3 regions of the Pedobacter sp. PACM 27299 genome follow, and region 1 is predicted to be linked to each of the others. Evidence: riboswitches for the same ligand, from Rfam matches in the RefSeq annotation. Region 1 holds a riboswitch; each other region holds the start of a gene.
The links. A riboswitch is a leader RNA that binds a small molecule or an ion and turns the genes downstream of it on or off. The one in region 1 is predicted to bind S-adenosylmethionine.

Region 2: it holds a riboswitch for S-adenosylmethionine, as region 1 does, so the genes downstream of both, AQ505_RS09240 (O-acetylhomoserine aminocarboxypropyltransferase/cysteine synthase family protein) here and metH (methionine synthase) in region 1, are expected to answer to the same signal.
Region 3: it holds a riboswitch for S-adenosylmethionine, as region 1 does, so the genes downstream of both, AQ505_RS05735 (cysteine desulfurase family protein) here and metH (methionine synthase) in region 1, are expected to answer to the same signal.

The regions. Positions count from the first base shown of each region.
Region 1 covers NZ_CP012996.1:603,025-613,843, forward strand. The annotation lists gene thrC (threonine synthase) at 1-1,012, shown strand, start outside; gene AQ505_RS02545 (META domain-containing protein) at 990-1,421, opposite strand; gene AQ505_RS02550 (methylenetetrahydrofolate reductase) at 1,496-2,452, opposite strand; gene metH (methionine synthase) at 2,487-6,146, opposite strand; SAM riboswitch class I at 6,265-6,374, opposite strand; gene AQ505_RS02560 (hypothetical protein) at 6,618-7,187, shown strand; gene AQ505_RS02565 (Bax inhibitor-1/YccA family protein) at 7,289-8,041, opposite strand; gene AQ505_RS02570 (hypothetical protein) at 8,097-8,666, opposite strand; gene murQ (N-acetylmuramic acid 6-phosphate etherase) at 8,678-9,484, opposite strand; gene AQ505_RS02580 (S41 family peptidase) at 9,670-10,819, shown strand, end outside.
Region 2 covers NZ_CP012996.1:2,206,362-2,217,180, reverse strand. The annotation lists gene AQ505_RS09270 (RagB/SusD family nutrient uptake outer membrane protein) at 1-921, shown strand, start outside; gene AQ505_RS09265 (zinc-dependent metalloprotease) at 962-3,487, shown strand; gene AQ505_RS09260 (cytochrome-c peroxidase) at 3,632-4,576, opposite strand; gene AQ505_RS09255 (sulfite exporter TauE/SafE family protein) at 4,631-5,398, opposite strand; gene AQ505_RS09250 (lipocalin family protein) at 5,494-5,985, opposite strand; gene AQ505_RS09245 (trans-sulfuration enzyme family protein) at 6,174-7,289, shown strand; SAM riboswitch class I at 7,462-7,575, shown strand; gene AQ505_RS09240 (O-acetylhomoserine aminocarboxypropyltransferase/cysteine synthase family protein) at 7,806-9,113, shown strand; gene AQ505_RS09235 (homoserine O-acetyltransferase family protein) at 9,138-10,196, shown strand; gene AQ505_RS09230 (homoserine dehydrogenase) at 10,204-10,819, shown strand, end outside.
Region 3 covers NZ_CP012996.1:1,339,044-1,349,862, reverse strand. The annotation lists gene AQ505_RS05745 (HEPN domain-containing protein) at 1-1,667, opposite strand, end outside; gene AQ505_RS05740 (metallophosphoesterase) at 2,198-3,388, shown strand; gene AQ505_RS05735 (cysteine desulfurase family protein) at 3,523-4,692, opposite strand; SAM riboswitch class I at 4,792-4,895, opposite strand; gene AQ505_RS05730 (CDP-alcohol phosphatidyltransferase family protein) at 5,099-5,827, shown strand; gene AQ505_RS05725 (GtrA family protein) at 5,827-6,273, shown strand; gene AQ505_RS05720 (AraC family transcriptional regulator) at 6,378-7,247, shown strand; gene AQ505_RS05715 (DUF983 domain-containing protein) at 7,258-7,674, shown strand; gene AQ505_RS05710 (AraC family transcriptional regulator) at 7,767-8,567, opposite strand; gene wrbA (NAD(P)H:quinone oxidoreductase) at 8,666-9,919, shown strand; gene AQ505_RS05700 (DinB family protein) at 9,934-10,380, opposite strand; gene AQ505_RS05695 (YeiH family protein) at 10,462-10,819, opposite strand, start outside.

The DNA of each region.
Region 1 (10,819 bases):
ATTGGCGTTTAAAGATTTCGGCGCCCGTTTCATGAGCAGAATCATGGCCTATTTCTTAAAAGATGGGGAGCAATTATTAGATGTATTGGTGGCTACTTCCGGCGATACGGGAGGCGCAGTAGCACTAGGTTTTCTTGGGGTGCCCAATACCAGGGTCACCATTCTTTATCCAAAAGGAAAAGTAAGTGAGATCCAGGAATTACAGCTTTGCACCAATGGACATAACATCCATGCGATAGAGGTGGAGGGGACCTTTGATGATTGTCAGCATTTAGTGAAACAGGCATTTGCCGATGCTGAATTGAACGAAAAACTTCGCTTAACCTCTGCAAATTCGATCAATATTGCCAGATTGATTCCACAAACTTTTTATTATTTCAATGCCTGGGCGAGATTGCGCAGAGCGGGTAAAAAGGAAGTGATTTTCTCTGTGCCCAGCGGAAATTTCGGAAATATTGCAGCGGGATTGCTGGCTTATAAAATGGGCTTGCCGGTGAAAAAATTCATCGCGGCAACAAACGTAAATGATACTGTTCCGCATTTCCTGAAAACAGGAGTTTATGAAACTAAACCATCTGTACAGACTTACGCGAATGCGATGGATGTTGGGGCGCCAAGCAATTGGGTGCGGATTATGGATCTTTTTAACCAGGACCTGGAAGCTTTGAAACAGATTTTGAAAAGCTATACCTATACCGATGAGCAAACATTGGCTGGGATTCAGTCTATTTATGACCAATACGGTTATATTGCTTGTCCGCATACTGCGATTGCAGCTTTAGCTTTAGCAGACTATAAAAAAGAAAACCCAGAGCAAAACGCTGCGGGTGTATTTTTGTCGACTGCCCATGCCTGTAAATTTCCAGATGTATTTCCAGCAGAACTGGCTGCAAAGATCAAAATTCCTGCTGCGGTACAGGAACTGGATTTAAAAACTAAACATGCAGAAAAAATGGATACGGACTATAGTTCATTTAAGAACTACCTGACTACTTTTTATGAAAACGCATAATGGCGATGTCTCCCATCATGAAATTCAGGGTGCTGTCGCTCACTGAATAACTGCTGGTTTTTCTTAACATTTCCATAAAGATGGCCTCTCCTTCACCGGGACAGGCCATTTTTGTCATGGCCATTGGATGGGTGAAGTTGATGGTGGTATCATCCGCCACTAAAGCACCGGAAAAAGAATTACAACTGGTGTTGCCGCTTACTTTCTTGTTGGTAATGTCAAAAGTCAGGCTTGGTTTCTTTGCTGGATACAATCCGTTGAAAGCGATTCTAGGGCCTGAAATGTAATTCAACTCCCAGCTTCCTCCCAATTCAGACAGGCCACCATTTCCTATTGTTCCAGGTTTTAAGGTGGTGCATGCAGCGAAAGTACTGGTCATGACAATTGCCAATAAGATGATTCTTTTCATAGCCTTAAGTTTTTAATGATAGCCGAAAGGTACAAAGAGTATTCCAAAAAATACCTATCGGCTATCATGAAGGGCTAAAACACCGCGTTGGCAATTTTTTTAGTCGGCTCAGGGTTCCCCATCGTGTAGAAGTGAAGCACTGGTGCGCCCATTTCTTTCAGCTCTTTACATTGATGGATCATCCATTCAATACCTACTTCTTTTACGTCTTTTTCAGACTTGCAGGATTGGATTGCTTCGCTCAGTTCAATAGGAATATCCAAATGGAAAATCTTTGGTAAACTGATCAGCTGTTTGCTGCTGGTAATTGGTTTAAGTCCCGGGATAATAGGGACATTGATCCCGTTTTCACGACATTTATCTACCAGTGCTTTGTATTTTTTATTGTCAAAAAACATTTGGGTAACGATGAAATCAGCACCCAGATCTACCTTATGTTTTAGATATTTAAAATCGGTATCCAGGTTTGGCGACTCATAATGTTTTTCCGGATATCCGGCTACTCCGATACAGAAATCCGTCTTTTCAGAGTTCTCCATATCATCATGCAGGTAGCGGCCATTGTTCATGTCCACTACATGTTGTAACAATTCTGAGGCATAGGCATGGCCATCTGGTGTTGGGATGAAAGCATTGTCGCTTTTTCGGGCATCACCGCGCAATACCAGGACATTATCAATGCCCAGAAACTGAAGATCGATCAATGCGTTCTCTGTTTCATCCTTGGTGAAACCACCACAGATCAAATGGGGAACCGCATCTACTTTGTACTTGTTCATAATCGCAGCACAGGTAGCCACTGTACTCGGACGTTTCCGATAAGCGACTTTTTCCAACAGGCCATTTGCATGTTGTTTGTAGATGTAATCTTCTCTCAAGTAGGTCACATCAATAAAAGGAGGGTTGAATTCCATTAAAGGATCGATGGCGTCAAAGATACCTTTGATGCTTTGTCCTTTTATAGGTGGCAAGAGCTCAAATGAGAAAAGGGTTTTTCCTTTTGCGTTGCTGATATGGTCTACGATCTTCATTAAATATTGCTTGTTAGGTCTCGTTATCTGTTATTTAGTAAGCCAGGTTAGGGCTCAGCCATCTTTCCACTTCTTCCAAAGGCATGTCTTTTCTGGTCGCATATTCTTCGACCTGATCTTTGGTAATTTTCCCCAATCCGAAATATCTGGATTGCGGGTGTGCGAAATAGAAACCACTTACCGCTGCGGTAGGGTACATGGCATAGCTTTCTGTGAGGCGGAGTCCGATTCTGTTTTCGGCATCCAGCAATTCAAAAAGTGTTCCTTTTTCACTATGTTCCGGGCAGGCAGGATAGCCTGGTGCCGGGCGAATCCCTGCGTATTCTTCTTTAATGAGGTCTTCGTTGCTCAGCTTTTCATCTTTTGCGTAGCCCCAGTAATCTTTACGCACCAGCTCATGCATTCTTTCAGCGAAAGCTTCCGCAAGCCTGTCCGCCAATGCTTTTGCCATGATGCTGTTGTAATCATCGTAATTGGCTTCAAATTCTGCAACCAGTTCATCGCAGCCGATACCTGTGGTGACCGCAAAGCCTCCGAAGTAATCTGCAACACCTGATTCTTTTGGCGCTACAAAGTCGGAAAGTGCATAATAAGGTTCTCCAGCCATTTTTTCCGCTTGTTGGCGAAGGGTGTGAATGGTCACTTCTTTACCTGCTACATCCAGGATGATGTCGTCGCCAACAGTATTTGCCGGCCAGAAACCGATTACGCCTTTGGCGGTCAATAGTTTCTCCTCAACAATGCGTTTCAATAAGGCTTGCGCATCATCAAATAGTTTTTTTGCTTCATCACCAACGCTTTTATCGTTGAAGATTTTAGGGTAACTGCCGCGCAATTCCCAGGTATGGAAGAATGGCGTCCAGTCGATATAAGGCACCAGGTCTTCCAGCGGATAATCTTCAAATACCTTTGTTCCGGTAAATGCAGGGGCAGGGGCTACCAGATCCAGGTCGATTTGAAACTGGTCTTTTCTAGCTTCTTCTATCGTTTTGTAGCGTTTATCGGAGCGTTTGTTTAAATGCGCTTCTCTGGCTTTATCGTATTCCTGTTTGATGCCATCAATATAGGCACCTCTGGTTTCGGGATTCATTAAGGTACTGCACACGGTTACGCTTCTGGAAGCATCTAATACGTGAATGGCAGGGCCTGAATAGTTTGGCGCTACTTTTACTGCGGCATGGATTCTGGAGGTGGTTGCACCGCCGATAATCAATGGAATGGTAAATCCTTCACGCTCCATTTCTTTGGCAAAATGTACCATTTCATCTAGGGAAGGGGTAATTAAACCACTCAATCCGATAATGTCGGCATTGATTTCTTTTGCTTTTTGAATGATGGTTTGTGCTGGAACCATCACGCCCATATCCACAATTTCGAAGTTATTACAGGCCAATACTACGCCTACAATGTTCTTACCGATATCATGCACATCGCCTTTTACAGTGGCCATTAAGATTCTTCCTGCTGAAGAGCTGGTGTTTCCATCAGGATTGTCCAGTTTTTCCTGTTCAATGAAGGGAAGGAGGTAAGCTACTGCCTTTTTCATTACCCTGGCGGATTTTACCACCTGTGGCAGGAACATTTTTCCGGCGCCAAAAAGGTCTCCAACAATGTTCATTCCGTCCATTAAAGGACCTTCGATCACATGGATAGGTTTTGGATATTTTTGTCTGGCCTCCTCTACGTCGGCATCCAGGTATTCAATAATTCCTTTCACCAAAGAATGAGAAAGTCGTTCTTCTACGCTGGTTTTTCTCCATTCTTCATCCCTAACGATCTCTTTACCTTTAGATTTGATGGTTTCAGCAAACTCTACCAGGCGTTCTGTGGCGTCCTCTCTGCGGTTCAGCAGGACGTCTTCCACACGTTCTAATAATGCTGGTGGAATTTCCTGGTAGACTTCCAGCATCCCTGCGTTTACAATCCCCATGTCCAGACCAGCTTTAATGGCATGGTAAAGGAAGGCAGAGTGCATTGCTTCCCTTACGGTATTGTTTCCACGGAAAGAGAAGGAAATGTTAGATACCCCGCCGCTCACTTTAGCATGAGGCAGGTTTTCTTTAATCCAGCGTGTCGCATTGATGAAATCTACGGCATAGTTGTTATGTTCTTCCAAACCGGTTGCCACGGTTAGGATATTTGGGTCAAATATGATGTCTTGCGCTGGGAAACCGACTTCGTCTACTAATATATCGTAAGAACGTTTACAGATTTCTTTTCTACGTTCAAAGTTATCAGCTTGTCCATATTCGTCAAATGCCATCACGACTACGGCTGCGCCATAATTCATGATCTTTTTAGCACTTTCAATAAATTTTTCCGGTCCTTCTTTCAGAGAGATGGAGTTCACAATTCCTTTTCCCTGCAAACATTTCAAACCGGCTTCAATGACCGACCATTTTGAGGAATCGACCATGATGGGCAGTTTGGAAATATCCGGCTCTGAAGCAATCAGGTTCAGGAATTTTACCATTGCCGCTTCACCGTCCAGCATGCCTTCATCCATGTTGACGTCGATGATTTGTGCACCACCTTCTACCTGCTGACGGGCAACAGTTAGTGCGGCTTCATAATCACCTCCTAAAATCAGCTTAGAGAATTTTGGGGATCCGGTGATATTGGTACGTTCCCCGATGTTCACGAAAATACTTTCCGGGGTAACGGTAACCGCTTCTAATCCGCTTAAACGCAAATATGGAGGGACGGTAGGGATTTTTCTTGGTGTCACCTTTTTCGCTTTTGCAGCGATACAGGCGATGTGTTCCGGTGTTGTTCCGCAGCAGCCACCTACAATATTTACAAAGCCATGCTGGATGAAATCTTCCACGAGGTGAGCGGTTTCATGCGGCATTTCATCGTAAGCACCAAATTCGTTAGGTAATCCTGCATTTGGATAGGCAGAAACGTAACAAGTGGCTTTTGCAGACAGTTCTTCAATGTGCGGCCTCATGTCTTTGGCGCCTAAAGCACAGTTGAAACCGATGCTGATCGGGTCGGCATGAATCACAGAATTCAGGAAGGCTTCTACCGTTTGTCCGGATAAAGTTCTTCCCGAAGCATCGGTAATGGTTCCAGAGATCATGATCTCAATCTTTTTGCCGATTTCTTTCTCGTATTTTTTGATCGAAAAGATTGCGGCCTTGGCATTCAGTGTATCGAAAATAGTCTCAATTAACAAGACATCCGAACCACCGTCTACCAATCCACGTACTTGCTGATCATAAGCGGATACGAGTTCATCAAAAGTCAAGGCCCTGTATCCAGGGTCGTTTACATCTGGTGAAAGGGAAAGAGTTCTATTGGTTGGGCCTACAGCACCTGCAACGAAGGACCTGCGATCCGGGTTGGCAGCCATGAATTCGTCTACTGCCTCACGTGCTACTTTTGCACCGGCAAAACTCATTTCATAGTCCAGCTCCTCCATCTGGTAATCTGCCAGGGATATGCGCTGTGTACTAAAGGTATTGGTTTCAATAATATCTGCACCGGCTTTCAGGTATTCGGTGTGTATTGCTTTGATAATATCAGGACGGGTAAGGTTTAGCAAATCGTTATTGCCTTTCACATCACAAGGGTGATCTTTAAATCTTTCGCCTCTAAAATCTTCTTCTGTCAGGATATAACGCTGGATCATGGTACCCATGGCTCCGTCAATAATTAATATGCGTTTCTCTAACTCTGCTCTAATGTCCATTTTTTTATATCTCCGGGTAAGGCCTGGGTAAAAGATCACCGGTTAGGAATGTCCTGTCGGTTACGGTTTTACACACAGTTAAAATGCTTATTGAAAAGTCCGGTATCGGGTCGACTTTAACTTATCTTTCGGGTACCGATGGTCCGGTTCCGGTAGAATGTAGCACCTTGTAAGCACAGGTTGCTAAGACATCGCAGGGTCTAATCCCTCCGTCTTTCTCTATAAGCTCTGCAAAAGTGCAACAAAGAAAAATCATTTCCAAAAAAACAGCAGTTAAAGCATATAATATTGCAATAGCAGGGAGTATTTTGAGGCTGTTCGGAATAAAATTCTGAATGTCTGTGGCTTCCTAATATAAATACACCGAATTATTTAAGCTCATCTATCACGATTAACATGATATGCTTATTGTTAAATTAATTAATTCTATGTATTTTGGAGGCCATAACTACTAAAACAAACTAAAAACAAATGATGAAAAAATGCTCTTTTTTATTCTCAATCCTATGTGCTGTAGGAATGACGGCCTTTGGTCAAACCACCGTTAATGTAGATGAACCTGAATACATTGGTGAAGCGGTAAGTGTTTCCGCTGAAAATGTAGCGACCCCATTGGAAAAGCAAAGTGTAAAGATCCAAACTAAAGCGGGAGCTTCAGTATACCTGGTTGGGATTGGTAAAGTGAAATCTAAAATGGTCATTGAAGGAGGTTCTTCCCCTGTGTTAATGAAAGCTGGTGATCCTTTAACTTTTGTAGTTAAAAGTTTTGATAACAAATCAGATCCTTTGTCAATTATCAGTGTGGTGAAGTTCGAAGCCAGTAAGAAAAACCGCAAGTCGGAACTGGTTTCTGCAGGTACTTTTTCTGGAGCTTCTACCAACAATCAGAACTATATTAAGTATCAATCGAAAAAATACAAAGACAGTTCTTATGTATTGAGATTAGATCCAATGGATGTAGGAGAGTATGGTATTATTGTTTCTAACCCAAATGCGCTGGCAAACAGCAACACTATTGTAGCTTGTTTTTCTGTTCAATAGTATTATTTTATGATCTAAAAGAAATGGCTATCAACAATTGTTGATAGCCATTTCTTTTAATAGGTTTATCTGGTATTCAAAACCTATTGGTTTTTTATCCCTTATTTTCTGCTTCCGAAGATTCTCAATAAGAAAAGGAAGATATTGATAAAGTCAAGGTACAGTGATAAAGCACCCATAATGGCTAACTTTTTACCATCAGCTTGTACGATAGGATCACCACTTTCTTCCAGACCTGCACCGATACGTTTCAGTTTCTGAACGTCATAAGCGGTTAAAGCGGTAAAGATAGCTACACCGAAGAAGCTCATTACATAGCTGAATGTTGGGCTGCCTAAGAATAAGTTGATGATGCTGGCGATAAATAAGCCGGCTACACCTACCATTAGGATAGGACCGAATTTAGTTAGATCTACCTCTGTGGTATACCCTAAAAAGGCCATGATTCCGAAGATACCTGCTGCAGCACCAAAACATGCGGCAATAGATCCTGCGGTATATACTAATAATATAAAGCTTAAACTGATCCCTAATAAGATAGAGAAAAGGGTGAAGACACCAATTAAGGCACCATAAGAAAGGCGGCTAAAGCCGGCTCCCATGAGTAAAACCAGGCCTAGTGGTGCAAACATGGCGATATATCCTAAAACTGTTCTTTGTCCGGTTTCGAAGTTGATCAGCTGTCTTAAAGCGGCTTCAGAATTCGAGATGAATAAAGCGGCTATAGTTGATAAACTCAGGGCAATAAACATCCATAAGAATACATTTGCGAAGAATTTCTTAGCAACGACTCCTCTTTCCTGCTCCACAAATACTGTTTTGTGTGCCCATTCGTAATTATTGTTGTTGTCCATTTTTCTTTAAATTTTAATAGTTAAAGGTACTAATTAGTTTACGTTCTTACAAAACCTATGCCCCAAGCCTTTTTGTCAGCGTTTCTTCTACTTTCTTGAAAATTTGCAGTGGTTTTAGGGTTCTCCATGCCAAATCGTCAAGCTGACCGCCAAAGTTGATGTAGTAATCCAGGTTGGCAGATCTGAACTCTTCGATCACATGTTCCTGGAAATTGATGCCGCAGATCCATCCATCTTCTACGTCCTGGAACCACTCTTCGTAATAGCTGTCTTCGGAAGAATGGAAGTTCAGTATATTTTCTCCGATGAGGATAAACTTGTTGATGCCTTCATCGATCATTAGCTCAAGGATTTCTCTTTTGAGCAGCATGATGTCGTTGTCTATGGCATCATTCCATTCTCCAATAAACTCAATGATTGCATAATTCCGATCGTAATCCGCGTACAATACTTTTATGTAGAGCGTGTTGGAGCCGAAATCATCCCATTGCGGGTGGATTAAAAAATTGTACAGCTGCTTATCAAAATAGAATTCTGAGTATTCTGTGTCATAAAAAGGAGAACGCTCATCTTCCGCAGCGATGTAATCGTCGCGCCAAAGGTAGAAAGGTTCGATTTCGTGCATATAATTTCCTGTTATTTGCTGCCAGCTTCTACTGCTTTACGTACGCTGCCGTAGCGTAAAAGCAAGTCTTCCGCCTTCGCGTAGTCAATGTTTAGTTCTTCCATTACCATTTGTGTGCCACGATCCACTAATTTATGGTTGGTCAGCTGCATGTCCACCATTTTGTTACCTTTTACACGTCCGAGCTGAATCATGACGGTAGTGCTGAGCATATTTAAAGCTAATTTTTGTGCGGTTCCTGATTTCATGCGGGTAGAGCCGGTCAGGAATTCGGGGCCGACTACAATTTCTACAGGGAAATTACTTTCTGCGGCAATTGGGCCACCGGCATTGCAGACGATACATCCGGTCAGGATGCCATGCCGACGCGCGGTGTTTAATCCGCCCACTACGTAAGGTGTAGTCCCGGAAGCGGCGAGGCCAATTAAACTGTCTTTTTCATTGATCTGGTATTCCTGTAAGTCGATCCAGGCCTGTTCTACATCGTCTTCTGCATTTTCAACGGCTCTTCTGATCGCAGTATCGCCGCCGGCAATGATGCCAACTACCCAGTCGAAAGGCACCCCAAATGTTGGTGGGCATTCTGAGGCATCTACTACGCCCAAACGGCCGCTGGTTCCTGCACCTATGTAAAATAAGCGGCCACCATTACGCATGCGTTCCGTTACGGCAATTGCCAGTTTTTCCAGCTGCGGAATTGCTTTTTCTACTGCCAGTGGAACGGTTTGATCTTCTTTGTTAATTCCCTGAAGAATTTCAAGGACAGACATCTGATCGATGTGATGATAGGTGGATTCCTGCTCGGTAACTCTGATCATATTTTTTTTTGTTAAAACTCGGGATTTTCTTTTTAAACGCGAAATATTCGCCTATCATATAGGATCTTCGGGAACAAAGCTGCAACATTCTTGTTAATTCTTATAAAGAGTAAACAATTGTTAATGATTAGGACTTAATTTACTAAATGATAGGGTTATTTTATAACTTTACGCAGCAATAAACCATGAAAAAGACCACCCGAAACCACCTTTTAATCGCGCTTACTTATTCTCTCACTTTAATAGGGGGGATGTTTGTGGGCTATAAGTTTTTAAAAGATCAGGGGTATACGATGCAGAAGCCATTGGCTTATGCGGCGGATAGCAGCAGGAAGGTCGATGAAATCATCCACATCATCAATAAAAACTATGTGGATGAGGTGAATGCAGACAGTTTACACCATTTGCCAATTGATAGTTTACTCCATCAGCTGGATCCGCACAGTGTGTATCTACCTCCGGCTAAAGCCAATGAATTTGCCGAAAATTTAGGAGGCAATTTTGAAGGCATTGGGATTGAGTATTACATTTTGAATGATACTTTATTGATTACGAATGTAGTGAAAGATGGCCCGGCATTTCTTGCCGGACTTCGTCAGGGAGATAAGATCCTTAAAATCGACACCATGTTTGTGAGTGGACGTGACCTGCCAAGAGAACAAATGGTTGGCAAGATCAAGGGGAAGAAGGGAACTGCTGTTAAATTGAGTATTTTACATCCTGGGAATCCTCAGCCGGTGATGCTCAGCGTAAACCGGGCGAGGGTAAAAGTGAGCAGCATTGATGCTGCTTATATGCTCAATCCCGAAACGGGATATGTGCGCATCAGCAAGTTTGGTGCAGATACAGATTCCGACTTTGTCGAATCTGTGCGTAACCTGAAGTCGAGAGGCATGAAAAAACTGGTTTTAGACCTTCGCGATAATGGGGGAGGCTACCTGACTGCGGCAACGGGCTTGGCGAATCAAATTCTCAGCGAAAACAAGCTGATTGTTTATACACAAGGAAAACATGAGCCGCGTACGGATTACTTTACAACAGGCGGCGGTGAGTTTGAACAGGGAAAACTGGCGATATTAATCAATGAAAACTCTGCTTCTGCATCAGAAATTCTTGCCGGTGCGGTCCAGGATCTGGATCGTGGGATCATCATCGGACGCCGTTCCTTTGGTAAAGGGCTGGTACAGGAGCAATTTCCCTTTGTGGATGGATCGGCTTTGAATCTAACGATTGCGAGGTATTATACCCCATTGGGCAGGAGTATTCAGAAATCTTATAAGAAAGGATACAATGCCTATCAGAATGAAATTGAGGACCGTTTTAATGATGGGGAGC
Region 2 (10,819 bases), 1.6 Mb from region 1:
CAGGCAGCAGCTGATGCCGCAAAAAAGGTGATGAACACGGGTTATTACAGCTTGCAAGCAGATTATAACGATCCTTTCCTGAAAAAGAATGTACTGGTAAAACCGGAGGTGATCCTGGAATTCCGTTACAATGGATTAAAAGGGGAGAAACAACACAGCTTTGATAAGAACAATAGTCCAGCAGGATATGGCGGCAAAGGTACCAATTCCCCTACTCAGGAAATTGTAGATGAATATGAAATGAAAAACGGGAAGATGATCGGCGAAAGCGGATCTGGCTACCTGGCTTCCGACCCCTATGTAGGTCGCGATCCACGCTTCGAAAAATCTGTATTGTACAACAATGCCAGCTTTAAAGGAAGAGCAGTAGAAACCTTCGCTAAAGGTAAAGACATGCCGACTTCCAATCCAACACCTACCGGCTTTTACATCCGGAAATTCATCGCGGAAGATTTCGATTACAACAAAGATGTGAACGTAACCAGCAGTACCAATTGGGTGATCATGCGCTTTGCAGAAGTACTTTTAAACTATGCTGAAGCACAAAACGAAGCCATTGGACCGGACGCCACGGTGTATCAGGCCATCAATGACATTCGTAAAAGAGCGAAAATGCCGGAACTGCCTACAGGCTTATCTCAGCCGGAAATGCGTGCAAAAATCCGCCATGAACGCAGGATTGAGCTGGCTTTCGAAGACCAGACCCGTTATAACGATCTGCGTCGCTGGAAAGAAGCAGCCAACATCCTCAATAAATCAGTAAACGGGGTGACCATCACCAAAGCGACCAATGGCAGCTTAACTTTTGCCTCAAAAAAATCAGGCAGCAGGGTGTTTACCGATAAAAACTACTGGCAGCCTATTCCTTTAACCGAAATCGCGACCAACCCAAATCTTAAACCACAAAATGAGGGCTGGTAATCCAGCTCCTCAGAAACATAAATATCAATTTAATCTGTTCATGAATTTCGAATCTACCTTTAAACAAAAGAATAGCAGCCTGACAAGGGCTGCTTTCTTCCTCCTATTTCCTGTTCTAATCGGCGGAACTGCCTTTGCACAGCAAACAAAATGGCCGGGCAGCATAGCCGGTAAAGCGGTACAGGATACTACGGCAAAAAATGCAGCCAGCAAAAAAAGCACTATCAAAAAGTTTTCAGAAATCATCCCTGCTGGCACTAAAGCCGATGAAGGATTGTTCAACGTATATAAAGTAGATCAGAAATACTTTTTTGAAATCCCTGATTCTCTATTGGGGAGAGACCTGTTGGTGGTGACTAGATTTACACAAACACCAGTAGCATTGAGAGAGTCCAGAGCGCAATATGGCGGCGAAATGCTAAACAACCAGGTTTGGAACTGGGAAAAACACGACAAACAAATCTTCATTAGAGTTCCGAATTTCAAATTTGTAGCTGATAAATCGTCAGATTTACACCAGGCATTGGAAAACTCTAATGCACTCCCAATTCTAGCCGCCTTTGACATCAAAGCTTTCAGTACGAATGGCAAAGGGGTTTTAATTGAGGTAACGGATTTTTACAATGGTGATATCCCTGGAATGTCCTTACCAGAAGGATTGAAAAAGACGTATAAAATTGCTGGTATCGACAATACCCGTTCTTTCATTGATACCGCAAAAAGTTTTCCAACCAACATAGAAGTGAAAACGGTAAAAACGTATAGAAGTCCGGAATTGCCCACTGACAAAACCGTTGGGGCCATGACTTTTGGATTAAATACATCCATGTTGTTATTGCCAAAAGAGCCGATGAAAGCGCGTCTGGAGAACAAAAGAATCGGTTATTTCACAGAAAGACAACTTGATTTTGGCGTTTCCGACAAACACGTTACACCTACTGCTTACATTCAAAGATGGAAGTTGGAGCCAAAAGACGAAGCCGCTTATAGCCGTGGTGAGCTCGTAGAACCGAAAAAACAAATCGTTTATTATATAGACCCTGCAACGCCTAAAAAGTGGGTTCCTTTCTTAATTCAGGGGGTGAACGACTGGAATACTGCTTTTGAAGCCGCAGGTTTTAAAAATGCAATCGTAGCTAAAGAAGCACCTACACCTCAGCAGGATCCGGAATTTAGTACAGAAGATGCACGTTATTCTGTGATCCGTTATTTTGCCTCTTCTACAGAAAACGCTTACGGTCCGAGGATAGCAGATCCTAGATCAGGAGAGATTATGGAAAGTCATATTGGCTGGTATCACAATGTGATGTCCTTACTGAGAAGTTGGTTCTTCGTACAAACAGCAGCGATTAATCCACAGGCAAGAGGTGCTGAAATCAGTGATGCGCAAATGGGACAATTGGTCAGATTTGTTTCCTCTCATGAGGTAGGTCACACGCTTGGTTTACTCCATAACTTTGGTTCCAGTGCGGCATTTCCTGTAGATTCTCTGCGCTCAAAAACCTTCACTGCTAAATATGGTACCGCCCCTTCCATCATGGATTATGCGCGTTTCAACTATATCGCACAGCCGGCTGATGGCGTCACAGAGATTTACCCTAAAATTGGTGCTTACGATCAGCATGCTATTAAATTCGGTTATACTTATTTCCCTGGCGACAATTCCTCTAAAGAAGAGAAAAAGGCATTGGATGCCATGGTTTTGAAAAAGGCTAAAGACCCCTTGTATTTCTATGGGAAACAGGGTTCAATAGACCCACGCGCACAAAGTGAAGACCTGGGCGACAATGCCATGAAGGCTAGTACCTACGGAATTGAAAACTTAAAAAGAATCCTCCCGAACCTGGAAAAGTGGACTTACGAGCCAGGTAAAGAACTGGAAGATGTAAACGATTTATATTATGAAGTGATCCGCCAGTACAGACGTTATGTAAACCATGTGCTGGCTAATGTAAGCGGCTTACAGGAAGATGTAAAAACAGTAGATGAACCGGGTGCAGTGTACAGCTATACGCCAAAAGCAAAGCAGCAGCAAGCCGTAGCATTCTTAAATAAACAAGTTTTCAGCACACCAAACTGGCTGTTAAATCCTTCCATTTTAGCAAGAGTAGATTATGGGGTCGTTAATCACAGGATTACAGAAATGCAAAATCAGGTGTTGACCTCACTATTGGAAACTTATGGTTTCGCCAGAATGATTGATGATGAGACAAAAAACGGGGCAAATGCTTATACGGTAAATAATCTGCTGACGGACTTACGTGGTTATATCTTCAATTCAGAGATACCTGATGTGTTCAAAAGAGCCTTACAAAGGTCTTATGCAGATCGTTTAGGTGTGCTGTTGAAGTTAGATAAACCGGTAGTAGAATCGGGTTATGCAATTATGGGGATCACGCCTTACAATCCAAATATTTCGGACATGAGGCTGATGGTTCGTTCAGAATTGAAAAAACTACAAGCTAGTGTAAAAGCTTCGCAGGCAAGCGCAACTAATCCATTGATCAAAAGTCATTATGAAGACCTTGCCGATCGCATTTACAAGATGTTAAACCCTAAAGTTTAATTTCCGGAAATTCCTATCCAGGTTATTCTTCCTGGTTATTGTGCAAAAAAACCATTCCTGATATACAGGAATGGTTTTTTTTAAGTTTGACTTATGCCTATTGAAGTGTCATTTTATTGATAAAAGCCTCATCAGTCAGGGTTTTCAAAAGGCAACCACCTTTTTCTGCTCCTGATCTGTTAGTGGAATCCCTGCTTTTCCATTCGTCTGCATCAAAGGATCTAAACCTTTTTCCTGAGGTACACCGGTCGCATAATGCACCATCACTTCTTCTAAAGTAGTAAAACGCCCATCATGAAAATAAGGTGCCGTGACTTCTATATTTCTTAATGAAGGTACTTTAAACTTTTTTACCGAATCATTGGTGGTACTGGTTCCGATATTTCGGGAAGACTCGTCGGTAAACAGGTCGCCGGCATGACAGGTCGCACACTTCTCTTTGAAAATCTTTAGCCCTTCCTGCTCTGCTGCTGTAAAGGTGTTTTCCTGTTTTACCACCAGTTTATCATAGCGGGAATTTGCAGATACCAATGAAAGCAGGTACTGTTCAATCACTCCCGTAACATCTTTTTCCTTTATGGTATCTACTCCTAAAACCGATTTAAAGTAATGCTTATAGATCGGTGAAGCGTTCAGTTTAGCCACCACATTCAGCATGGTTTCCCCCATTTCTGCCGGACTGGTTAAAGCATTAATTGCGGTATTGCGCAGATGCGATTCCCTTCCATCCCTGAAAAAGGAAACCTTCCACTGCAGGTTCATTAAAGCAGGCGTATTCTTTGTGCCATGGATATTTTCATTGACCCCAGGATTGATTTTTATCCCTTTACTCGCATAACCGTCTGTTTGATTATGACAGGAAGCACAGGCTACCTTGCCATTCTTAGAAAGCAAGGCATCATCAAATAACTTTTGTCCGAGGGTTACCCCTTCTACTGTCAACGCAGGCCCTTGCTGCACAATTGCCGGGAAATTAACCGGTCTTCTCACTGCCACATCAGTTTTGATGGTCGACAAGCCAAAGGCGAAAACAGCGATTAACAAGCCAAAAATCAAAATCCCAAACACAAAAACTTTATTCTTCTTCATTAAATATCAATTGGGCGGGAAAAGAAAACCTTCCTCAGCGCCATAAAACAACAATTATGCTTTGATAAAAATATCATAAGCAAACCTCAGGATCGTCCCGAACACTACTAGTAAAAAAAAGATGCGTATAAATTTATTGCCTTTTAACAGGGCGAGTTTAGTACCCAGAAAAGAACCGCCTACATTGCAGAAAGCCATCGGAATGGCAAATTCATAAAGGATGTGTCCGGTGCTGCCGAAATAACAGATCGCTGCAATATTGGTAGCCATATTGATCAGCTTTGCACTCGCACTCGCATGCAGGAAATCATAGCCCATTAAGGCGATGAAGGCCAAAATGAAAAATGTGCCTGTTCCCGGACCGATTAAGCCATCATAAAAACCGATGGTAAAACCAAAAAGCAAGCCGATCAGGACCTGCTGAAGCACTGTATGTTCCTTTTCCTGATGGACACCAAATTTTTTATTGAAACAAGTATAAACGGCAACAAGGATAAGAATGGCAAAAACGATGGGTTTGATCACCGTATTGTCGATCAGGGTGATGCTATGAGCACCCAATACTGCTCCGATAAATGCGGCGACTGCAATGTAAATCAGCAGCGGCCAATTCAGTTTTACATTTTGTGAATACTTCCAGGCGGCAAAAGCAGTTCCGGACAGCGAAGGGATTTTGGTGGTTCCAAAAAGTGTGGCCACCGAATACTGGGGCAACACAATCATAATTGCCGGAGTTTGCAGTAATCCACCACCCCCAACAATTGCATCAATAAAACCGGCAAAAAAAGAGACTATACAAAGTATAATCAGGTCTGACATCATAGTATTCCCTTAATGCCGCAAAATTAGGCTTTTTTAAGCACAAAAAAAGGGACCCAACCACGAGTCCCTTCACCTAAACCAAATTTAACCAAAAATTATTTTGCAGCTTTCGCGAAATGTAAAACGATATAAGCTGTGGCATTGCCATATTCTACTGGTGATTTGATCACCAATGATTCCTTTGAAGAAGTAGACATCACCAAACGGTAACCTTCAGTTACGTTTTTAGCTTTATCGCCTTCATATATTTTCTTAAACTGAAAAGTCTGATCTGGTACACTTGCCGACCAATAAATAGACTGTGTTCTTGCTGCACAATTGCCGCCGCCTGGTAAGCTATAGCTGCCGTTACCGCTGTTCGTTAATCTCCAGGTACCACCAACAAAGCAATTTGGAGCTGCTTCACCAAATAATGATTTTACAGATGCCTGAGGAATACCTTCATAAGTGATGTCATTTAATACCCAAGTACCAGTTACATCACCTCTCTTCACCACTTCGGTACCTGAGCCACCTTTTGGAGAACAACTTTGCAATACCATTAATGAACTGCATAAAATGGCTGCGATCAGGAATATTCTTTTCATATCAATCTGTTTTTTTATTTGTTTAATTTTTCTTTGTTTGTGAGCCTGCTGACAAAAATGTACTTTTTACCATATTAAGTCACAATGCTGTTTCAATTACATAAATCTTGCCAAAACTTCAACAGAATAATTTTTACCTTTAGCATTGTGGGGTTCAGCTCCCAGATTAACTATTTATCCACCTGAAAATGAAACCAGAAACTTTAGCTATACATTCCGGAAATTTGTATAAATCCGCTACTGGCGATGTCACACCGCCTATTAATTTGTCCACAACGTTTTTCAGAGATGAAGATGGTGGCTATTCTGGCGGACACATCTATAGCCGTGTCAGCAACCCGAACCGCTCTGCTTTAGAGAAAGTATTGAGAGATTTAGAAAATGGTGCAGATGCCTGCGCGTTTTCTTCAGGAAATACTGCAGGGATGTCTCTTTTTCAGGCCTTGGCCCCTGGAAGCCATATCATTGCCCCTGACGATATGTATTGGGGATTCAAAAAACAGCTGCAATCTATTTTTGCAGACACCTTAACCATAGATTTCATAGACCTGACCGATCTTGCAGGGATTGCTGCTTACATTAAAGAAAACACGGTGATGATCTGGGTGGAAACACCTTCTAACCCCCTGTTAAAAATAACTGATTTGGCGGCGATTTCCGAAATCGCAAAAAAGCATGACCTGTTATTGGCTTGCGACAGCACATTTGCTTCGCCATGTTTACAAAAGCCGATTGAACTGGGTGCGGATATCGTGATGCATTCTTCTACCAAATATATTGGTGGGCATAGTGACGTATTGGGTGGTGCTTTAATCACCGCCAAAATAACGCCATTCTGGGGAAAAATAAGAAACATCCAGCAGATTGGTGGCGCTGTACCTTCCCCTTTCGATTCCTTCTTACTATTAAGAAGCCTAAAAACCCTTGCTTACCGCATGCGTGGTCATTGCGAAAACGGAATGGCATTGGCGCTATATCTGGAAAAACATCCAAAGGTGGAGGCCGTATTTTATCCTGGATTACCTGCACATCCTCAGCATGAAATCGCAAAACAACAAATGAGCGGTTTTGGAGGAATGCTGTCAATTTTGGTTCATGGTGGTGCCCAGGAGGCACGCAGAGTAGTCAATACCGTACATTTATTTGCACAGGCCACTAGTTTGGGTGGTGTAGAAAGCCTGATCGAACACCGCGCATCTGTGGAAGGTCCGGACACCAAGACACCACAGAATTTAATTCGGATCTCCGTTGGACTGGAACATATAGATGACCTAATCGCAGATTTTAAACAAGCTTTAGGTTAAAAACCCCATTAAAACCACAACCAGAAGCAACATACACTTATTTTATACCGCTATATATCAGATAATTGCAAAATAATCAAAATTATATTTTGGTTATTTTGCAATTATCTTTACATTTGAAATATTCTTAGCGAAAGCTATTCAAGTCATCACCCTCTTAAAACTGGGTTTTGATTTATAAAGAAGTGGCGAGAGACAGGCTCTTTGACCCACTGGCAACCCTCCCAAAATGGAGAAGGTGCCAATTCCTGACCGGTTCGCATGGTGCTTTCTGGAGAGATAAATTAAGACAATGAAAACAGTTAAAATTACATCAGATTCTTTTAATTATTGTAGTAAACAGCGTACAGTTTGTATGTGCTGTTGCATGCGATAAATTTAAAAAACTTCCTTTTGCATTCTTGATCCATCCGGAAGGCCTCCATTGAGGTACGCTATACGCCTATATCCAATCTTGATTCAACCTAAGGAATTGGAAAACCTAAAACTAAATTTCAACCTTTTAAACGATAAAATATGTCAACCAACCATAAATTCGAAACTCTTCAGATACACGCAGGTCAGGAAGTTGATCCTACAACAGGTTCAAGAGCTGTACCTATATACCAGACTACTTCTTATGGATTCAAGAATTCTGAACATGGTGCAAACCTATTTGCCTTAAAAGAATTTGGTAACATATATACCCGAATCATGAACCCAACCACAGATGTTTTTGAAAAACGTGTGGCCGCATTAGAAGGCGGTGTAGCAGCAGTGGCTGTAGGTTCGGGAATGGCAGCACAATTTATCGCGTTAAACAATATTCTGGAAGCTGGTGATAACTTCGTTTCTTCTTCACATTTATATGGTGGTTCTTACAACCAGTTTAAAGTAGCTTTCAAACGCTTAGGGATTGAAGTGAAATTTGCCAATGGCGATGATGCTTCAGATTTCGAAACGAAGATTGATGCAAATACCAAAGCGATCTATTTAGAAAGCATTGGGAATCCATCTTTCAGTATTGCTGACTTTGAAAAAATCTCCGCCATTGCCAACAAACATGGTCTTCCATTAATTGTAGACAATACCTTTGGTGCCGCAGGTTATTTGTTCCGTCCATTGGAACATGGTGCGCATGTGGTGGTTCAATCGGCTACAAAATGGATTGGCGGACATGGAACCAGCATTGGTGGTGTGATCGTTGACGGTGGAAATTACAACTGGGGCAATGGTAAATTCAAGCAATTCACTGAGCCTTCAGAAGGATACAATGGATTGGTATTTAATGATGTGTTTGGCATCGGCGGCCCATTCGGCAACATACAGTTCGCTATCCGTGCCCGTGTAGAAGGCCTTAGAGATTTCGGCCCTGCCCTTTCCCCTTTCAACTCTTTCCAATTGATACAGGGATTAGAAACACTTTCGCTTCGTGTACAGCGTCATGTAGACAATGCTTTGGCATTAGCCACCTGGTTAGAAAACCATGAAGCCGTGAAAAAAGTGAACTACCCAGGTTTGGAAAGCAGCCCTTACCATGCGAATGCAAAGAAATACCTGCAAAATGGTTTCGGCGCCGTGCTTTCTTTTGAACTTCATGGAGAGAAAAGCCAGGCTACTGCATTGGTAGATTCCTTGAAATTAGTAAGCCATGTAGCGAATGTAGGTGATGCAAAAACACTGATCATTCAGCCATCTGCCACTACACACCAGCAACTGAGCGAATCAGAGCAGATTTCTGCAGGGGTGACACCAAACCTATTACGGGTTTCTGTTGGCATCGAGCATATTGACGACATCAAAGCGGATTTTGAGCAGGCAATTGCCAGCATCTCCGCTAAATAATAACCTTACTACCAAAACATCACCATGAGTACGACCTCTACCTATACCCACACCAAAGTTTTCAAACTTGAAAATGGCAAGAAATTGCGCAAAATCGAGCTTGCTTACCAAACGTATGGAAAATTAAATACCAAGAAAGACAATGTGATCTGGGCCTGTCACGCTTTGACAGCCAATGCAGACGTGCTGGACTGGTGGAAAGGACTGTTTGGCAATAATGACCTGTTCAATCCTGAAGAACATTTTATCGTATGTGCCAATGTATTGGGCTCCCATTATGGCAGCACCAATCCATTAAGTGTAAATCCAACTACAGGATTGCCTTATTACCTAGCCTTCCCGGAAGTGACCATCCGTGATATGGTGGCTGCACACCGTTTATTGGCTGCACACCTGGGTGTAGAAGAGATTAAAGTACTGATTGGCGGATCATTAGGTGGTCAGCAAGCCGTAGAATGGGCAATTGAAGATCCTACAGCGATACAAAACCTAATTCTGGTAGCCACTAACGCGGTTCATTCCCCATGGGGAATCGCTTTCAATGAAAGTCAGCGTTTAGCCATTAGCTCCGACAGGTCTTTCTACGCCAACCAACCAGATGGTGGATTAAAAGGTTTAAAAACCGCACGCAGCATCGCTTTATTATCTTACCGAAGCTATGATGCCTATACCGCCACTCAACTCGAAAGTGTGAATGAAAAAACAGGATCCTTCCGCGCTTCTTCTTACCAAAACTACCAGGGCGAAAAGCTGTGCAAACGCTTCAACGCTTATAGTTACTGGTACCTGAGCAAAGCGATGGACAGTCATAATGTAGGTAGAAACAGATGCAGCATTATCGATGCGCTGGCATCTATTAAAGCCAATTCCCTGGTGATCGGTATAGAAAACGATGTACTGTTCCCAATATCTGAACAGCAGTTCCTGAGCAAACACATTCCTGATGCAGAATTTTTCAGTGTCAACTCTGCCTATGGTCATGATGGATTCCTGATTGAGACAGATGTACTCACCAATGTGATCGGGAATTTCCTAAAAGAAAGCACAAACAAGAAAATAATTAAATTACATAAAACAGCATAGTACTTAGATGAGCAAGAAACTTAAAATTGGATTATTTGGATTTGGAGTGGTAGGTCAGGGATTACACGATATTATCCGTGGTCAGGACCTCAACCTGGAAATCATTAAAATCGCCATCAAAAATCCAGAAAAGAAACGCAGCTTAGACGCATACCTTTTCACTACCGATCACGACGAAATCCTAAATAACAAAGAAATCAATACCATTGTAGAATTGATTGATGATGCAGATGCCGCTTATAACATTACCAAACGCGCATTGATTAGTGGTAAAAATGTAGTTTCCGCCAATAAAAAAATGATTGCCAATCACCTTGCTGAGCTGGTGGAACTGCAGGAAAAACATGGCGTATCTTTATTATATGAAGGTGCAGTATGCGGCAGTATTCCCATCATCAGAAACCTGGAAGAGTACTATAACAACGAATTACTGCATGGCATCAGCGGTATCTTTAATGGCTCTTCGAACTATATTCTTTCTAAGATTTTCAATGAAAACATGGAATATGGTGTGGCCTTAAAGCAGGCACAAGACCTTGGTTTTGCCGAGACTGATCCGATTATGGATGTGGGTGGTTACGATCCGAAATTCAAACTGGCCATTGCTACCGCGCATGCTTATG
Region 3 (10,819 bases), 740 kb from region 1:
ACATATTCTTCCTCTTTCAAGGTGCTCAGATCCGCCAGTGGTTTTAACAGCTGGTAAAAATAATCTTTGCCTTGTCTGTCATAATAAGCATGGAAACTTTCTTCCTCCTGGTGATTTGCACTAAAATCGTTTAATATCGTTCTTAACACATCGGTTGCACGCTTAGAAGGTGCTTTAATCACCCTTTCCGCTACTCGTCCTGCGCCATCACCAACGGTACCGCCACCCAGCATCACCTGTACTGCAGGTACTACTTTTCCGTTTGCTTTCACGGAACTGCCATGGAATCCAATGTGTGCCAGACCATGCTGACCACAAGAATTCATACATCCGCTAATTTTTATTTTAATGTCTTTATCGTAAATCAATTCCGGGAACTCTTCATAGATCACTTCTTCCAGTGCTACAGAAAGCGACATACTGTTCGAAATCCCAAGGTTGCAGGTATCTGTTCCCGGGCAGGTGGTCACATCACCAATGCTGTCAAATCCTGGAGTCGCAAAATCTACAGCCTTCAATGCCTCATATAAAGCTGGTAAAGCACCTGCTCTGACAAACTTTAAAAGTAGTCCTTGATTTTGAGTAACGCGGATTTCATCAGCCACATAAGGACTGATTCCTGCCACCAATTTACGGGCGCGGTCGGTTTTAATATCTCCTACCGGCACCTTTACGTAGACGCCGTAAAAACCTTCTTGTTTTTGAGCAATTACGTTTGTAGCGCGCCAATGCTGGTATTCCAAGGTTTTTGACACTTCCAATTCCGGATATTCCAGCAAAGCAGGAGGCTCCGGAGAAAGCACGGCATCTCTATCAATTTTAAAAGACTTTGATTTATTGGCGATTCTTTCTTCGTCAATCAGTCTCAATAACTCTTCTAATCCTAATTTCTGTACTAAATATTTAAGACGTGCTTTGTTTCTGTTGGTACGTTCTCCGTAACGGTCAAACACCCTTAATACAGATTCTGCATAAGGAATAATCTGATCTTCCGGCAGGAAATCATGTACTAAACTGGCCAGGAAAGGCTGTGCACCTAATCCACCACCCAGCATCACTTTAAAACCACGTTCTCCTTTTTCATTGATTTTCGGAATAAAACCAAGGTCATGGATATAGCTATAGGCTGTATCTTTTTCATCCGAGGAGAAAGAAAACTTAATCTTTCTTCCCATTTCCTGACAAATCGGGTTACGCAGGAAATAGGTGAAAAACGCATGTGCATAAGGAGAAACATCAAACAATTCGTTTGGATTGATCCCGGAATCCGGCGAGGAGGTGACGTTTCTTACCGTATTACCACAAGCTTCACGGATCGTGACATCATCGCGTTCCAGTTCCTCCCACAATTGAGGGGTCCTGTCTAAACTCACATAGTGAATCTGAATGTCCTGCCTAGTGGTTAAGTGGAGGTTTCCACTGCCATACTCGTCAGAAACATCGGCGATGCGTAACAGTTGTTTGAAGGTTACTTTTCCAAAAGGCAATTTAATACGCACCATTTGTACGCCAGGCTGTCTTTGTCCATAAACACCACGGGCAAGGCGCAGGCTTCTAAATTTCTCCTCATGGATTTTTCCTTCGCGAAAAGCTCTGATCTTTTTCTCAAGATCTATAATATCCTTTTCAACAACAGGATTTTCTAACTCTGTTCTAAAACTTTGCATAGTACGTTTGGTCTTATTTGAAAAAAGCTTCTTCTGTCGGGGAGACTGAAGAAGCTTTTAAATATTTTTACTCTTTACAGCCGAAATCATTACCCACACATGCAGTGAGTTAACATTAGATTTCCGTTGTAAATTGTTTGGTTCATAAAGCAAATATATAAAGTATATAGGTTTAGTAGTACATTAGATTAGTAAAAGATTTGCAACCTTCTGTATTTCAGCTAATTAATTTACTACCAATTCTATGGAATTAATTGCAATAAAACCAATAATACTGATTATAAGCAAATTAAGGCGAGTTATTTTTATTAGATTTCTTTGCATTACGCAGCTATCCGGAATTATCCGAGCCCTGTCCGAAATCATTTGAGCTATGTATTGATACCTGCAACAGATCCCTATTGCGCTAACTCCTGCCCCAAACCTGTCCATGATTTCCTCTACTACCTAATCATCGGCAAATTGTCAAATTGATCAGGATCAAAACAAAATCCCATCTGAAAACTTACTTTTATAATACTAAGTCTTTTATGAAAAGAAAAATCAACCTTTTACCCTTCGCCATTATCGCCACTTTTGTATTTTTACTCAACTGGTATGTCCTTTCTGGCATTGAAACTTTAACAAACAGCAGTTGGCTGAGTCCGGTGTTCTGGGGCTTCCTAATTTTCATTCTGGTTTCCCTTACCTATTCCATTCAGCGCATGCGCGACAATGGCATGGATATCTTTTTCAAGATCACTACACATACGTTCTTAGTCTTGATCACAAGTGAACTGGTCTTTGTGATTATTTTAATTCTTGGCGACGGTTACCGGGTGATTACTGGTGGTACAAGAAGCGTGTATTGGGTAGAATTCGGATTAGCTTTATTTGCAATCACCGTATTGATCTTCTTATATGGTATTATTAAAGGTAAATACGCTTACCGCGTGATCAAACATACTTTATTCTTCGACGAGCTGCCGGAACAATTTGATGGCTTTCGCATCACACAGATTTCCGATGTACATGCAGGCAGCTTTAAAAATTCGAAAGCAGTACAAAGGGGCATCGACCTGATCAAAGCACAAAACTCCGATCTTTTTGTGTTTACCGGAGACCTGGTGAACAACAAAGCAGAGGAAATCGTACCCTGGATGGGGCACTTTTCACAGGTAAAAGCACCTCATGGTCAATTTTCGATCCTCGGAAACCATGATTATGGAGATTACATCAAATGGGAAAACGAAACAGAGAAACAGACCAATTTACAAAGCTTAAAAAGGCACCATGCCGAAATGGGCTACCGGCTGCTGTTAGATGAACATGTACGGATTGAAAAAAATGGACAGCATATCATCCTTGCAGGAGTAGAAAACTGGGGAATTGGCTTTGGGGAGCGCGGCGATCTGAAAAAATCACTGCAAGACGTAAACCCGGATGATTTTAAGGTTTTGCTCTCTCATGATCCTACCCATTGGGAATCTGAAGTAAAAAACTGGCCTTCAAAAATACAACTAACCCTATCCGGTCATACCCATGGGATGCAATTTGGAATCGAAGCCTTTGGCATCAAGTGGAGTCCTGTAAAATATCGCTATGCGCATTGGGCAGGTATTACCAGTGCAAATGGCAGGTACCTGAATATCAACAGAGGTTTTGGCTTTCTTGGTTTCTCAGGAAGAGTAGGCATCTGGCCGGAAATTACCGTCATCGAATTGAAGAAAACGAGAAGATAAGATCAGTTTATTCAGCCAACCAAGTATATTTATAATCAGCAAACCTGCATAGCATCAATAACAGATCATCCGATGCAGGTTTGCTAGTACAATTGATACGCAAACACAGTATAAAGCTTATACGTAAATACGGTCTAAAGCGAAAATTCTGCTGTATAAACCCCTTTCCCTGTCCCCACATAACATTTCGCCAGTTTCTCCAGGGCATAATCAATCTCTTCCTCGGTATTGTATCGGCTAAAAGAAAAACGAACTGTTGATCTGCCAAACTGAGGTCCCAAAGCAGTAAGCACATGAGAACCTGCACCAGAATGACTATTACAGGCACTGCCGCCAGAAACTGAAATCTGCTGTTGATCCAGATAATTTAAAAGGTCAATTCCATTCTGCGGATCAGGCAAAGAAACACTTAGCACACTATTTAAACTGAGCATAGTATTTGCAGAATTCCCATTAAAAGTTACTCCAACAATCCTGTCTTTTAGCTTATAGATCAGGCGTTCTTTTAATTGGATCAAATGCCGCTGAGCAACATCCCGGTTTCTATAACTGATTTCCAATGCTTTTGCCAATCCAACAATGCCGGTCACATTTTCTGTACCTGCACGTTGCTTTTGTTCCTGAGCCCCCCCGTTAATCAAAGGATAAAGCCTCTGTTTGGTACTCCTGTATAAAAAGCCAACGCCTTTCGGACCATGGAATTTATGTGCAGAACCCACCAGAAAATCTACGTTCAAATCAGGGGTATCGTAACGGTACTGTCCCATAGACTGTACGGTATCCGAATGAAAAACTGCGCCATATCTTTTACAGAGTTCTCCGATTTCGGAAATATCATTTAGGTTTCCGATCTCATTATTTCCATGCATTAAAGAAACAAATGCCTTTTCATTAGTACTCAGCAATTTTTCCAGATGAGGCAGAGAAAGATTACCTGCTGCATCATGCTGAAGATAAACCAGGTTAATCTCTCCGCTTTTCTCTAAAGCTTGCAAGGTATGCAGTACGGCATGGTGCTCAAAAGTAGAAGTGATGGCAAGTCGGATGCCATTGCTGCGAATCCCGGAAAGGATCGCCGTATTATCCGCTTCGGAACCTCCTGAAGTAAACACGATCTGGTCCGGACTGCTATTGAGCAGGTCTGCGATAATGCCCCGGGCATGGGCAATGGCTACTTTCGCTCCCCTGCCATGGTGATGCGAAGAGGATGGGTTCCCAAAATTTTCAAAGAAATAGGGCTCCATTGCCAGGAATACTTCTCTGTTTAACGGTGTGGTTGCGGCATTGTCTAAATAAATTCTCATGTGAATTGCTTTAATAGATTTAAAAAAATCTACTTAATCAGTTTACAAGAATAAGGCATGGATGAGTTTACCAGAAAATCCAAATACAGGTTTTCTAACAACTTATCTCTTCCGCCAAATGGCGGACAGGAATTAGCACCTTATTAAAATAACAGGTTGCTAAGACATCACAGGGCCTTTCCCTCAGTCTTTCTGGATAAGTAAATAAATGAATGAACTTTACTATCAGCAAAGATACAATAAAGTCTACTAAATCAATAGTCTTTTTTAAATAAATTATTCATTTTTGAATTTCGGTCATATAATTGCTAATAATCCCTAATAAATAACGGAATTTCCCTTCAATTGAAGTTTCAATTCCATATTTTTGCAGCATATACTACAAGAGTATAATTACACAACCTGAATGGAAGAAAATAAATTGAGAGAAGAGGCGCATCAAGTAACTGGCGACAACAGCATTTTAAAAAGAATATTCCAGGATAGAAAAAGAACCAATATTTTAAGCGGTATAGAGCAAAGCACAATTTCCTGGCTGGTAAAACGTATCCCTAGTTTCATCAGTTCAGACATGCTGACATTTATCGGTACTACCGGTTCTGTAATTGTATTAGCAGGTTTTATCATGGGTAATTACATCAGCAGAGACTATTTATTATTAGGCCCCTTAGGTTTAGCGATCAATTGGTTTGGTGATTCCCTGGATGGAAGAATGGCTTATTATAGAAATACACCCCGTAAATGGTATGGTTTTTCATTAGACATCATTATGGACTGGGCGAGTACCGTTCTGATTGGCTTAGGCTACCTGGTTTATGCCCGAAATGAGTATGAACTAATTGCTTTTATATTTGTAGCCTTATATGGCTGGGCGATGATCATTTCTCAGCTTCGTTATAAAATTACTGACATTTACAGCATTGATGCAGGGATTGTAGGTCCTACTGAGATCAGAATTATTCTTGCCATTATCATTATTTTAGAAGTTATTTTTGGTCATTTAATTGAATATTTTGCTACTGGAATCTGTTTGGTACTATTCATTATCAATTTCCTGGACACAAGGAAACTATTGAAACTGGGCGACATCAGGGACAATGCAGAGCGTGAAGCAAAACAACAAAAGGCGCGTTAATGAGCATTAAGAAATCTGTATACGTTTTTGCAAAGGCACAGGTTTCCGCTTTCTCAGGTGGTATTATCGACTACCTGATCATGATCGCCTGTACAGAATTCCTGCACATTCATTATACCATTTCCATCGCTATTGGTGGCGTCATTGGCGCCATCGTTAATTTTTCCATCAACCGTTACTGGACCTTCAATGCGAATAAATCCCCACAGTTGCCGGTTGGCAGCCAGCTGGTCAAATTTGTATTTGTAGTTGCCGGAAGTATTCTCCTGAAATCTTCAGGAACTTATCTTTTCAGCAACCTATTGCGCCTGGATTATAAAATAACCAGGATCATGGTAGACATCCTCGTTTCCCTGGGTTTCAATTATACCCTGCAAAAATACTGGGTCTTTAAAAAAAGTACTACCGATTCAAAAACACCACAACCAGCCGACATAAAAGGCTAATGCGGGCATTATCTGCAAAACACATAAATCACAATCAGTAAAAAGTACCATTTTATGAAGAATTAGTACCGCTTAAAAATCCAGCTTAAGCAGTATCTTTGTATATGAAGAATGACATCCCTGTTTATGACATCAGTACTTTTGAAGAATACAAAAATGCGGGTATCCTAGTGAGCAGGTTTGGCCATTATTCTAAGCAGTACTTACACTTACATTCGGCGCATCGCCACTCCTTTTACCACATGGTCTGCTTCACAAAAGGAAGCGGCAGCCAGACGATAGATTTCAAAAATTACCCTGTATTACCAGGCATGATCTATTTTATGACTCCCGGACAGGTGCACAGCTGGGCTTTTGAATCGGAAGTGGAAGGATATATCATCAACTTCTCTGAAAATTACTTCAAGTCGTTTTTATACAATCCGCTATACTTGGAGAATTTCAGCTTCTTTGACGAGCATTCCGGTGATGCAGTATTGGTATTGCCAGAATTGACGATGGAAAAAGTGGTTTCCCTTTTTGAAGAAATCCTGCATGAAGGAAAAGAAGCCAGGCCCTTTGATGCCGATCTGGTAAGGCTTTTGATGCTGAATATTTTTATTCAGGTATCGAGAGGATTGAGTTTGAAACAGCAGCCGCAAACCAATTCTTACAACCAGACGCTGCTGAAGAGTTTTAAAAGATTAATTGAAACCAATTTTATAGAATTGAGGTTTCCTAAACAATATGCAGCGCTGTTATACATCACTCCAAATCATCTAAATGCGCTATGCAATGATCTTTTGGGCATCTCTGCAGGTCAGCTCATCCGGGATCGGGTGATTTTAGAAGCCAAGCGATTACTGATCAATATGGAGCTTTCCATTGCAGAAATATCAGATAAGCTCGCTTTTAGTGATCCCTCTTACTTCATAAAATTCTTTAAAAAACACGTGGGTTCAACCCCAGATAAATTTAGAAAACAAGATAAATAAAACACAAGATATGAGCAGTACGGACCAGTTAAATCACACACCACATGTTTCCCAATGGTATGGTATCACCCATTCTAAATGCCCGAGATGTCGTACAGGTAATGTTTTCACAGGCGCGACCTACGGTTTCAAAGTACAGAAAATGAATGAATTCTGCCCACACTGCGGTTTAAAATTTGAGCGCGAACCGGGCTATTTCTATGTAGCAATGTTTGTGAGTTATGCGATGAACGTAGCGCAAATGATCTCTATAAGTGTTGCAGCTTATGTTTTAGGCCTGCCTTTAACTTATGAGAACCTGTGGTACTATGTGGCCATCTTATTGGTGGGTGTATTCTTATTCTCCCCATTCAATTACAGGTATTCCAGAATGGTGCTTTTATACTGGTTATCGCCGGGATTACATTATGATCCTTCTAAAGTATAAGTTACCCTTTATTTCCACATGCTATTAATGCCCCCTTTATATAAAGGCTCACAGTAAACACTGATGAGCCTTTCATTTTTTAATGGCCTCTATTAAGGCACCATCATCTCATGCGGCCGAAGTCCTAACACCTGCTGAAAGGTATTGCTAAAAGTAGATACACTATCATATCCGACTTTCATCGATACTCCCTTCACCGTTTCTCCAGAGATAGAAAGTAATTCTACAGCCTTGATCATTTTATACAATTTGAGGTATCCGGCCACGGTGATGCCAATATCCTGTTTAAACAACCTTTCCATTGTTCTTGCAGAGAGGTTAAACTTTGCAGCGACATCAGGAATTTTGAGTTCATTGACCAGAACACCTCCATTATCTACACATTCCGCAAGGTAATCTACCATTTTAGTGATCCTGGGATCTCTGGGTACCGGAAGTACCAATGGCAAAGCGGCGTTGAAAGTAAGTGGTAAAATGCCAATCAGCGCCTTTATAAAATCTTGTTCCAGGGGTTCTTCTTCTTCCAGTCTCGACCATTGTTCTGTAAACAGGATCATCTCCCGCAGCACCTTAGAAGTATGAAAAATATTCAATTCCTTAAAAAAGGGGCTGTCGCTGGTTTTATTTAAAAAGATACAGCGCAGGTATACCTGATTCAAGGGGCTGGAAGTCCGGTGCGCCAATCCGGGAGGAATCCAGGCGCAATGCTGACTAGGCAATAAATAGGTTCTTTCTGCCGTATGTAGGTATTGAAGTCCCTTTTCTACAAAAATCAACTGCCCCATTTGATGGGCATGCCAGTCGTCAGAAAACTTCCAATCTGCTTCATGCCATACATAGGCTTCCTTTTTTACCGAATCAACGGTTAAATGACAAAATCTTGCTTTATTCATGTGTCGTAAAATGACATGTTATTGGCAAATATAGACATTTAAAGACAAGCAGCTTTAGCGACCTTTGTGTTCTTATTACATCTTTAAATCAATATTCAATGAATTTTATAAATTCAATACGTGTAAAAACAGGTTTGTTAGTCGGATTATGCCTGTTGAGCACCGTATCTCTAAAAGCCCAGCGTAAAATGAACACAAAACCTACAGCTCTAAAAGTTCTGATACTTTTCAATACAGAAAGTGGTGGAACCTATAAAATGGCCGAAGCGATGGCTGCCGGCATAGAAAAATTTCCAGGTGCAACTGCGGTATTGAAGCAGGTGCCAAGAATTAAACCTCTGGCCAATGAGAATAAACAAGCATTTGCTAACGTTCCTTATGCTGCAATTGATGAATTACCAGATTATGATGGGATTGCTTTTGGCTCTGCGGTTCATTTTGGAAATATGTCGGCAGATATGCGGTATTTTCTGGACCAGAGTGTAGGCATCTGGACTGCCCGTAAGCTGGAAGGTAAACCTGCAACCGTGTTTATGTCGGCAGGAAGCGGTGATGGACGCGAGGCTGCGATTTTATCATTCTGGAGTACGCTTGCCGTACACGGCATGGTGATCGTTCCTACCGGTATCATGGGAAATCAGGAAATTGACAAAACCATCCCACAGGGAAACACGGCATTTGGTGCGACTTCATTAGCGGGTGCAAATGCGGTGACCAGACCTTCAGCAGCTGAATTACACCTGGCAGCACTTCAAGGCTACGCCCTGGCGAAGGCCGCTAAAGGTTACCAGGCAACTAAAGAAAGTGCGCCAATGCCTTCCATAAGCACTGCAAATACAAACAATCCCCATTCCAATACTGGCAGCAGTACGATCACAGTAACAGCTACAATAAGTAAAATTGAAGCGCGATTGAAAGCATTGAATATCACTTTACCCGAAGCTCCTGCACCCGTTGGAAATTACAAGCCTTTCCGCATTTCCGGCAAACAGGTTTTCATTAACCAGATTGCTTTAAATGCAGGGAAAGTAGATCATCCAGGAATGGTGGGTACTGAGGTTACAGAAGAACAGGCTAAACTGGCGACACGACAAACGCTTTTAAACGTACTTGCGGTTTTAAAACAAGCGGCTGGCGGCAATTTAGACCAGGTGAAACAAGCGGTACAATTAACCGGATTTTTCTACACTGCAGCTGGCTATACCAAGCACGCCGTATTAATGAATGAAGCTTCAAATCTACTCGTAGAAATACTTGGAGAGAGCGGAATGCACACCAGGGCTACTGTTGGCGCTTCCTCTCTCCCAATGAATTCAGCTGTTGAAATCCAGGCTATTTTTGAGCTGGAATAAATACAGGAAACAATTTATTTGGTCAGCAATCTCCTGTGGTAATTGATCTGACCAGTATGGTAGGCCAAATGAGCTAATAAATGACACAACATAAAATCGTTCGTTTGGCCTTCATATACTTCTTTTACTTCAATTGGATAAGCCGCATCCAGGTCTTCAAGCTTTTCAATACTTGTCTTTACATCTGCTTTTAAAGCGTAAAGCTCTTTTAGTAATGCTTCGTAAGTAAACCTGACCGCTTTAAATTCAGCCTCGCGATCGCGTTCATAAGGAAAACCACCCATTGGCAGGCAAACGAAGGTTCTTAAATTCCCAATCAGGTGCTGTGTCAGGTGGCCGGCAGTATTGCTGATCCCCGGAGCTGTTAACCAAATTTCTTCTTGCTGGCCATAAGCTTCCATTTCCGTAATCAATCTTTGAAGATCTCTTTCGTAAATATGGATATAATCTTGTTTTGTCATAACGATGAGGTTGGTGTGTCTTCAAAAATCGTGAAAAGCAGAGGATCTATTCTCATTTTAATGAAATAAAATGGCGGAGTTTTAAATTAAAGTCATAATCGCCCAGAGGGAAGCGCCAGAAATCGCTGCCCATAAAATCAGTCCTTGCAAAAATGGCTTGATACCCACCACCCGCACTACTTTAAAGGACAACCCGGAGCCGATCAGAAACAGTGTCAGTATCAATCCGGCTTTAGCAATACTCACCACATAAGGTGATAATACGCTTACAAAAGGCAGGAAGGTGTTGGCCAGCATCGCCAGGATAAACAGGCCGATAAAATAAGGCAGCTGCACTTTACAGCGGTCGCTTTTAAAGAGAAAAGCCGTTCCAAATGCCAGTGGAACAATCCATAGCGCACGGGCTAATTTTACTGTTGTCGCAATTTTTAATGCTTCT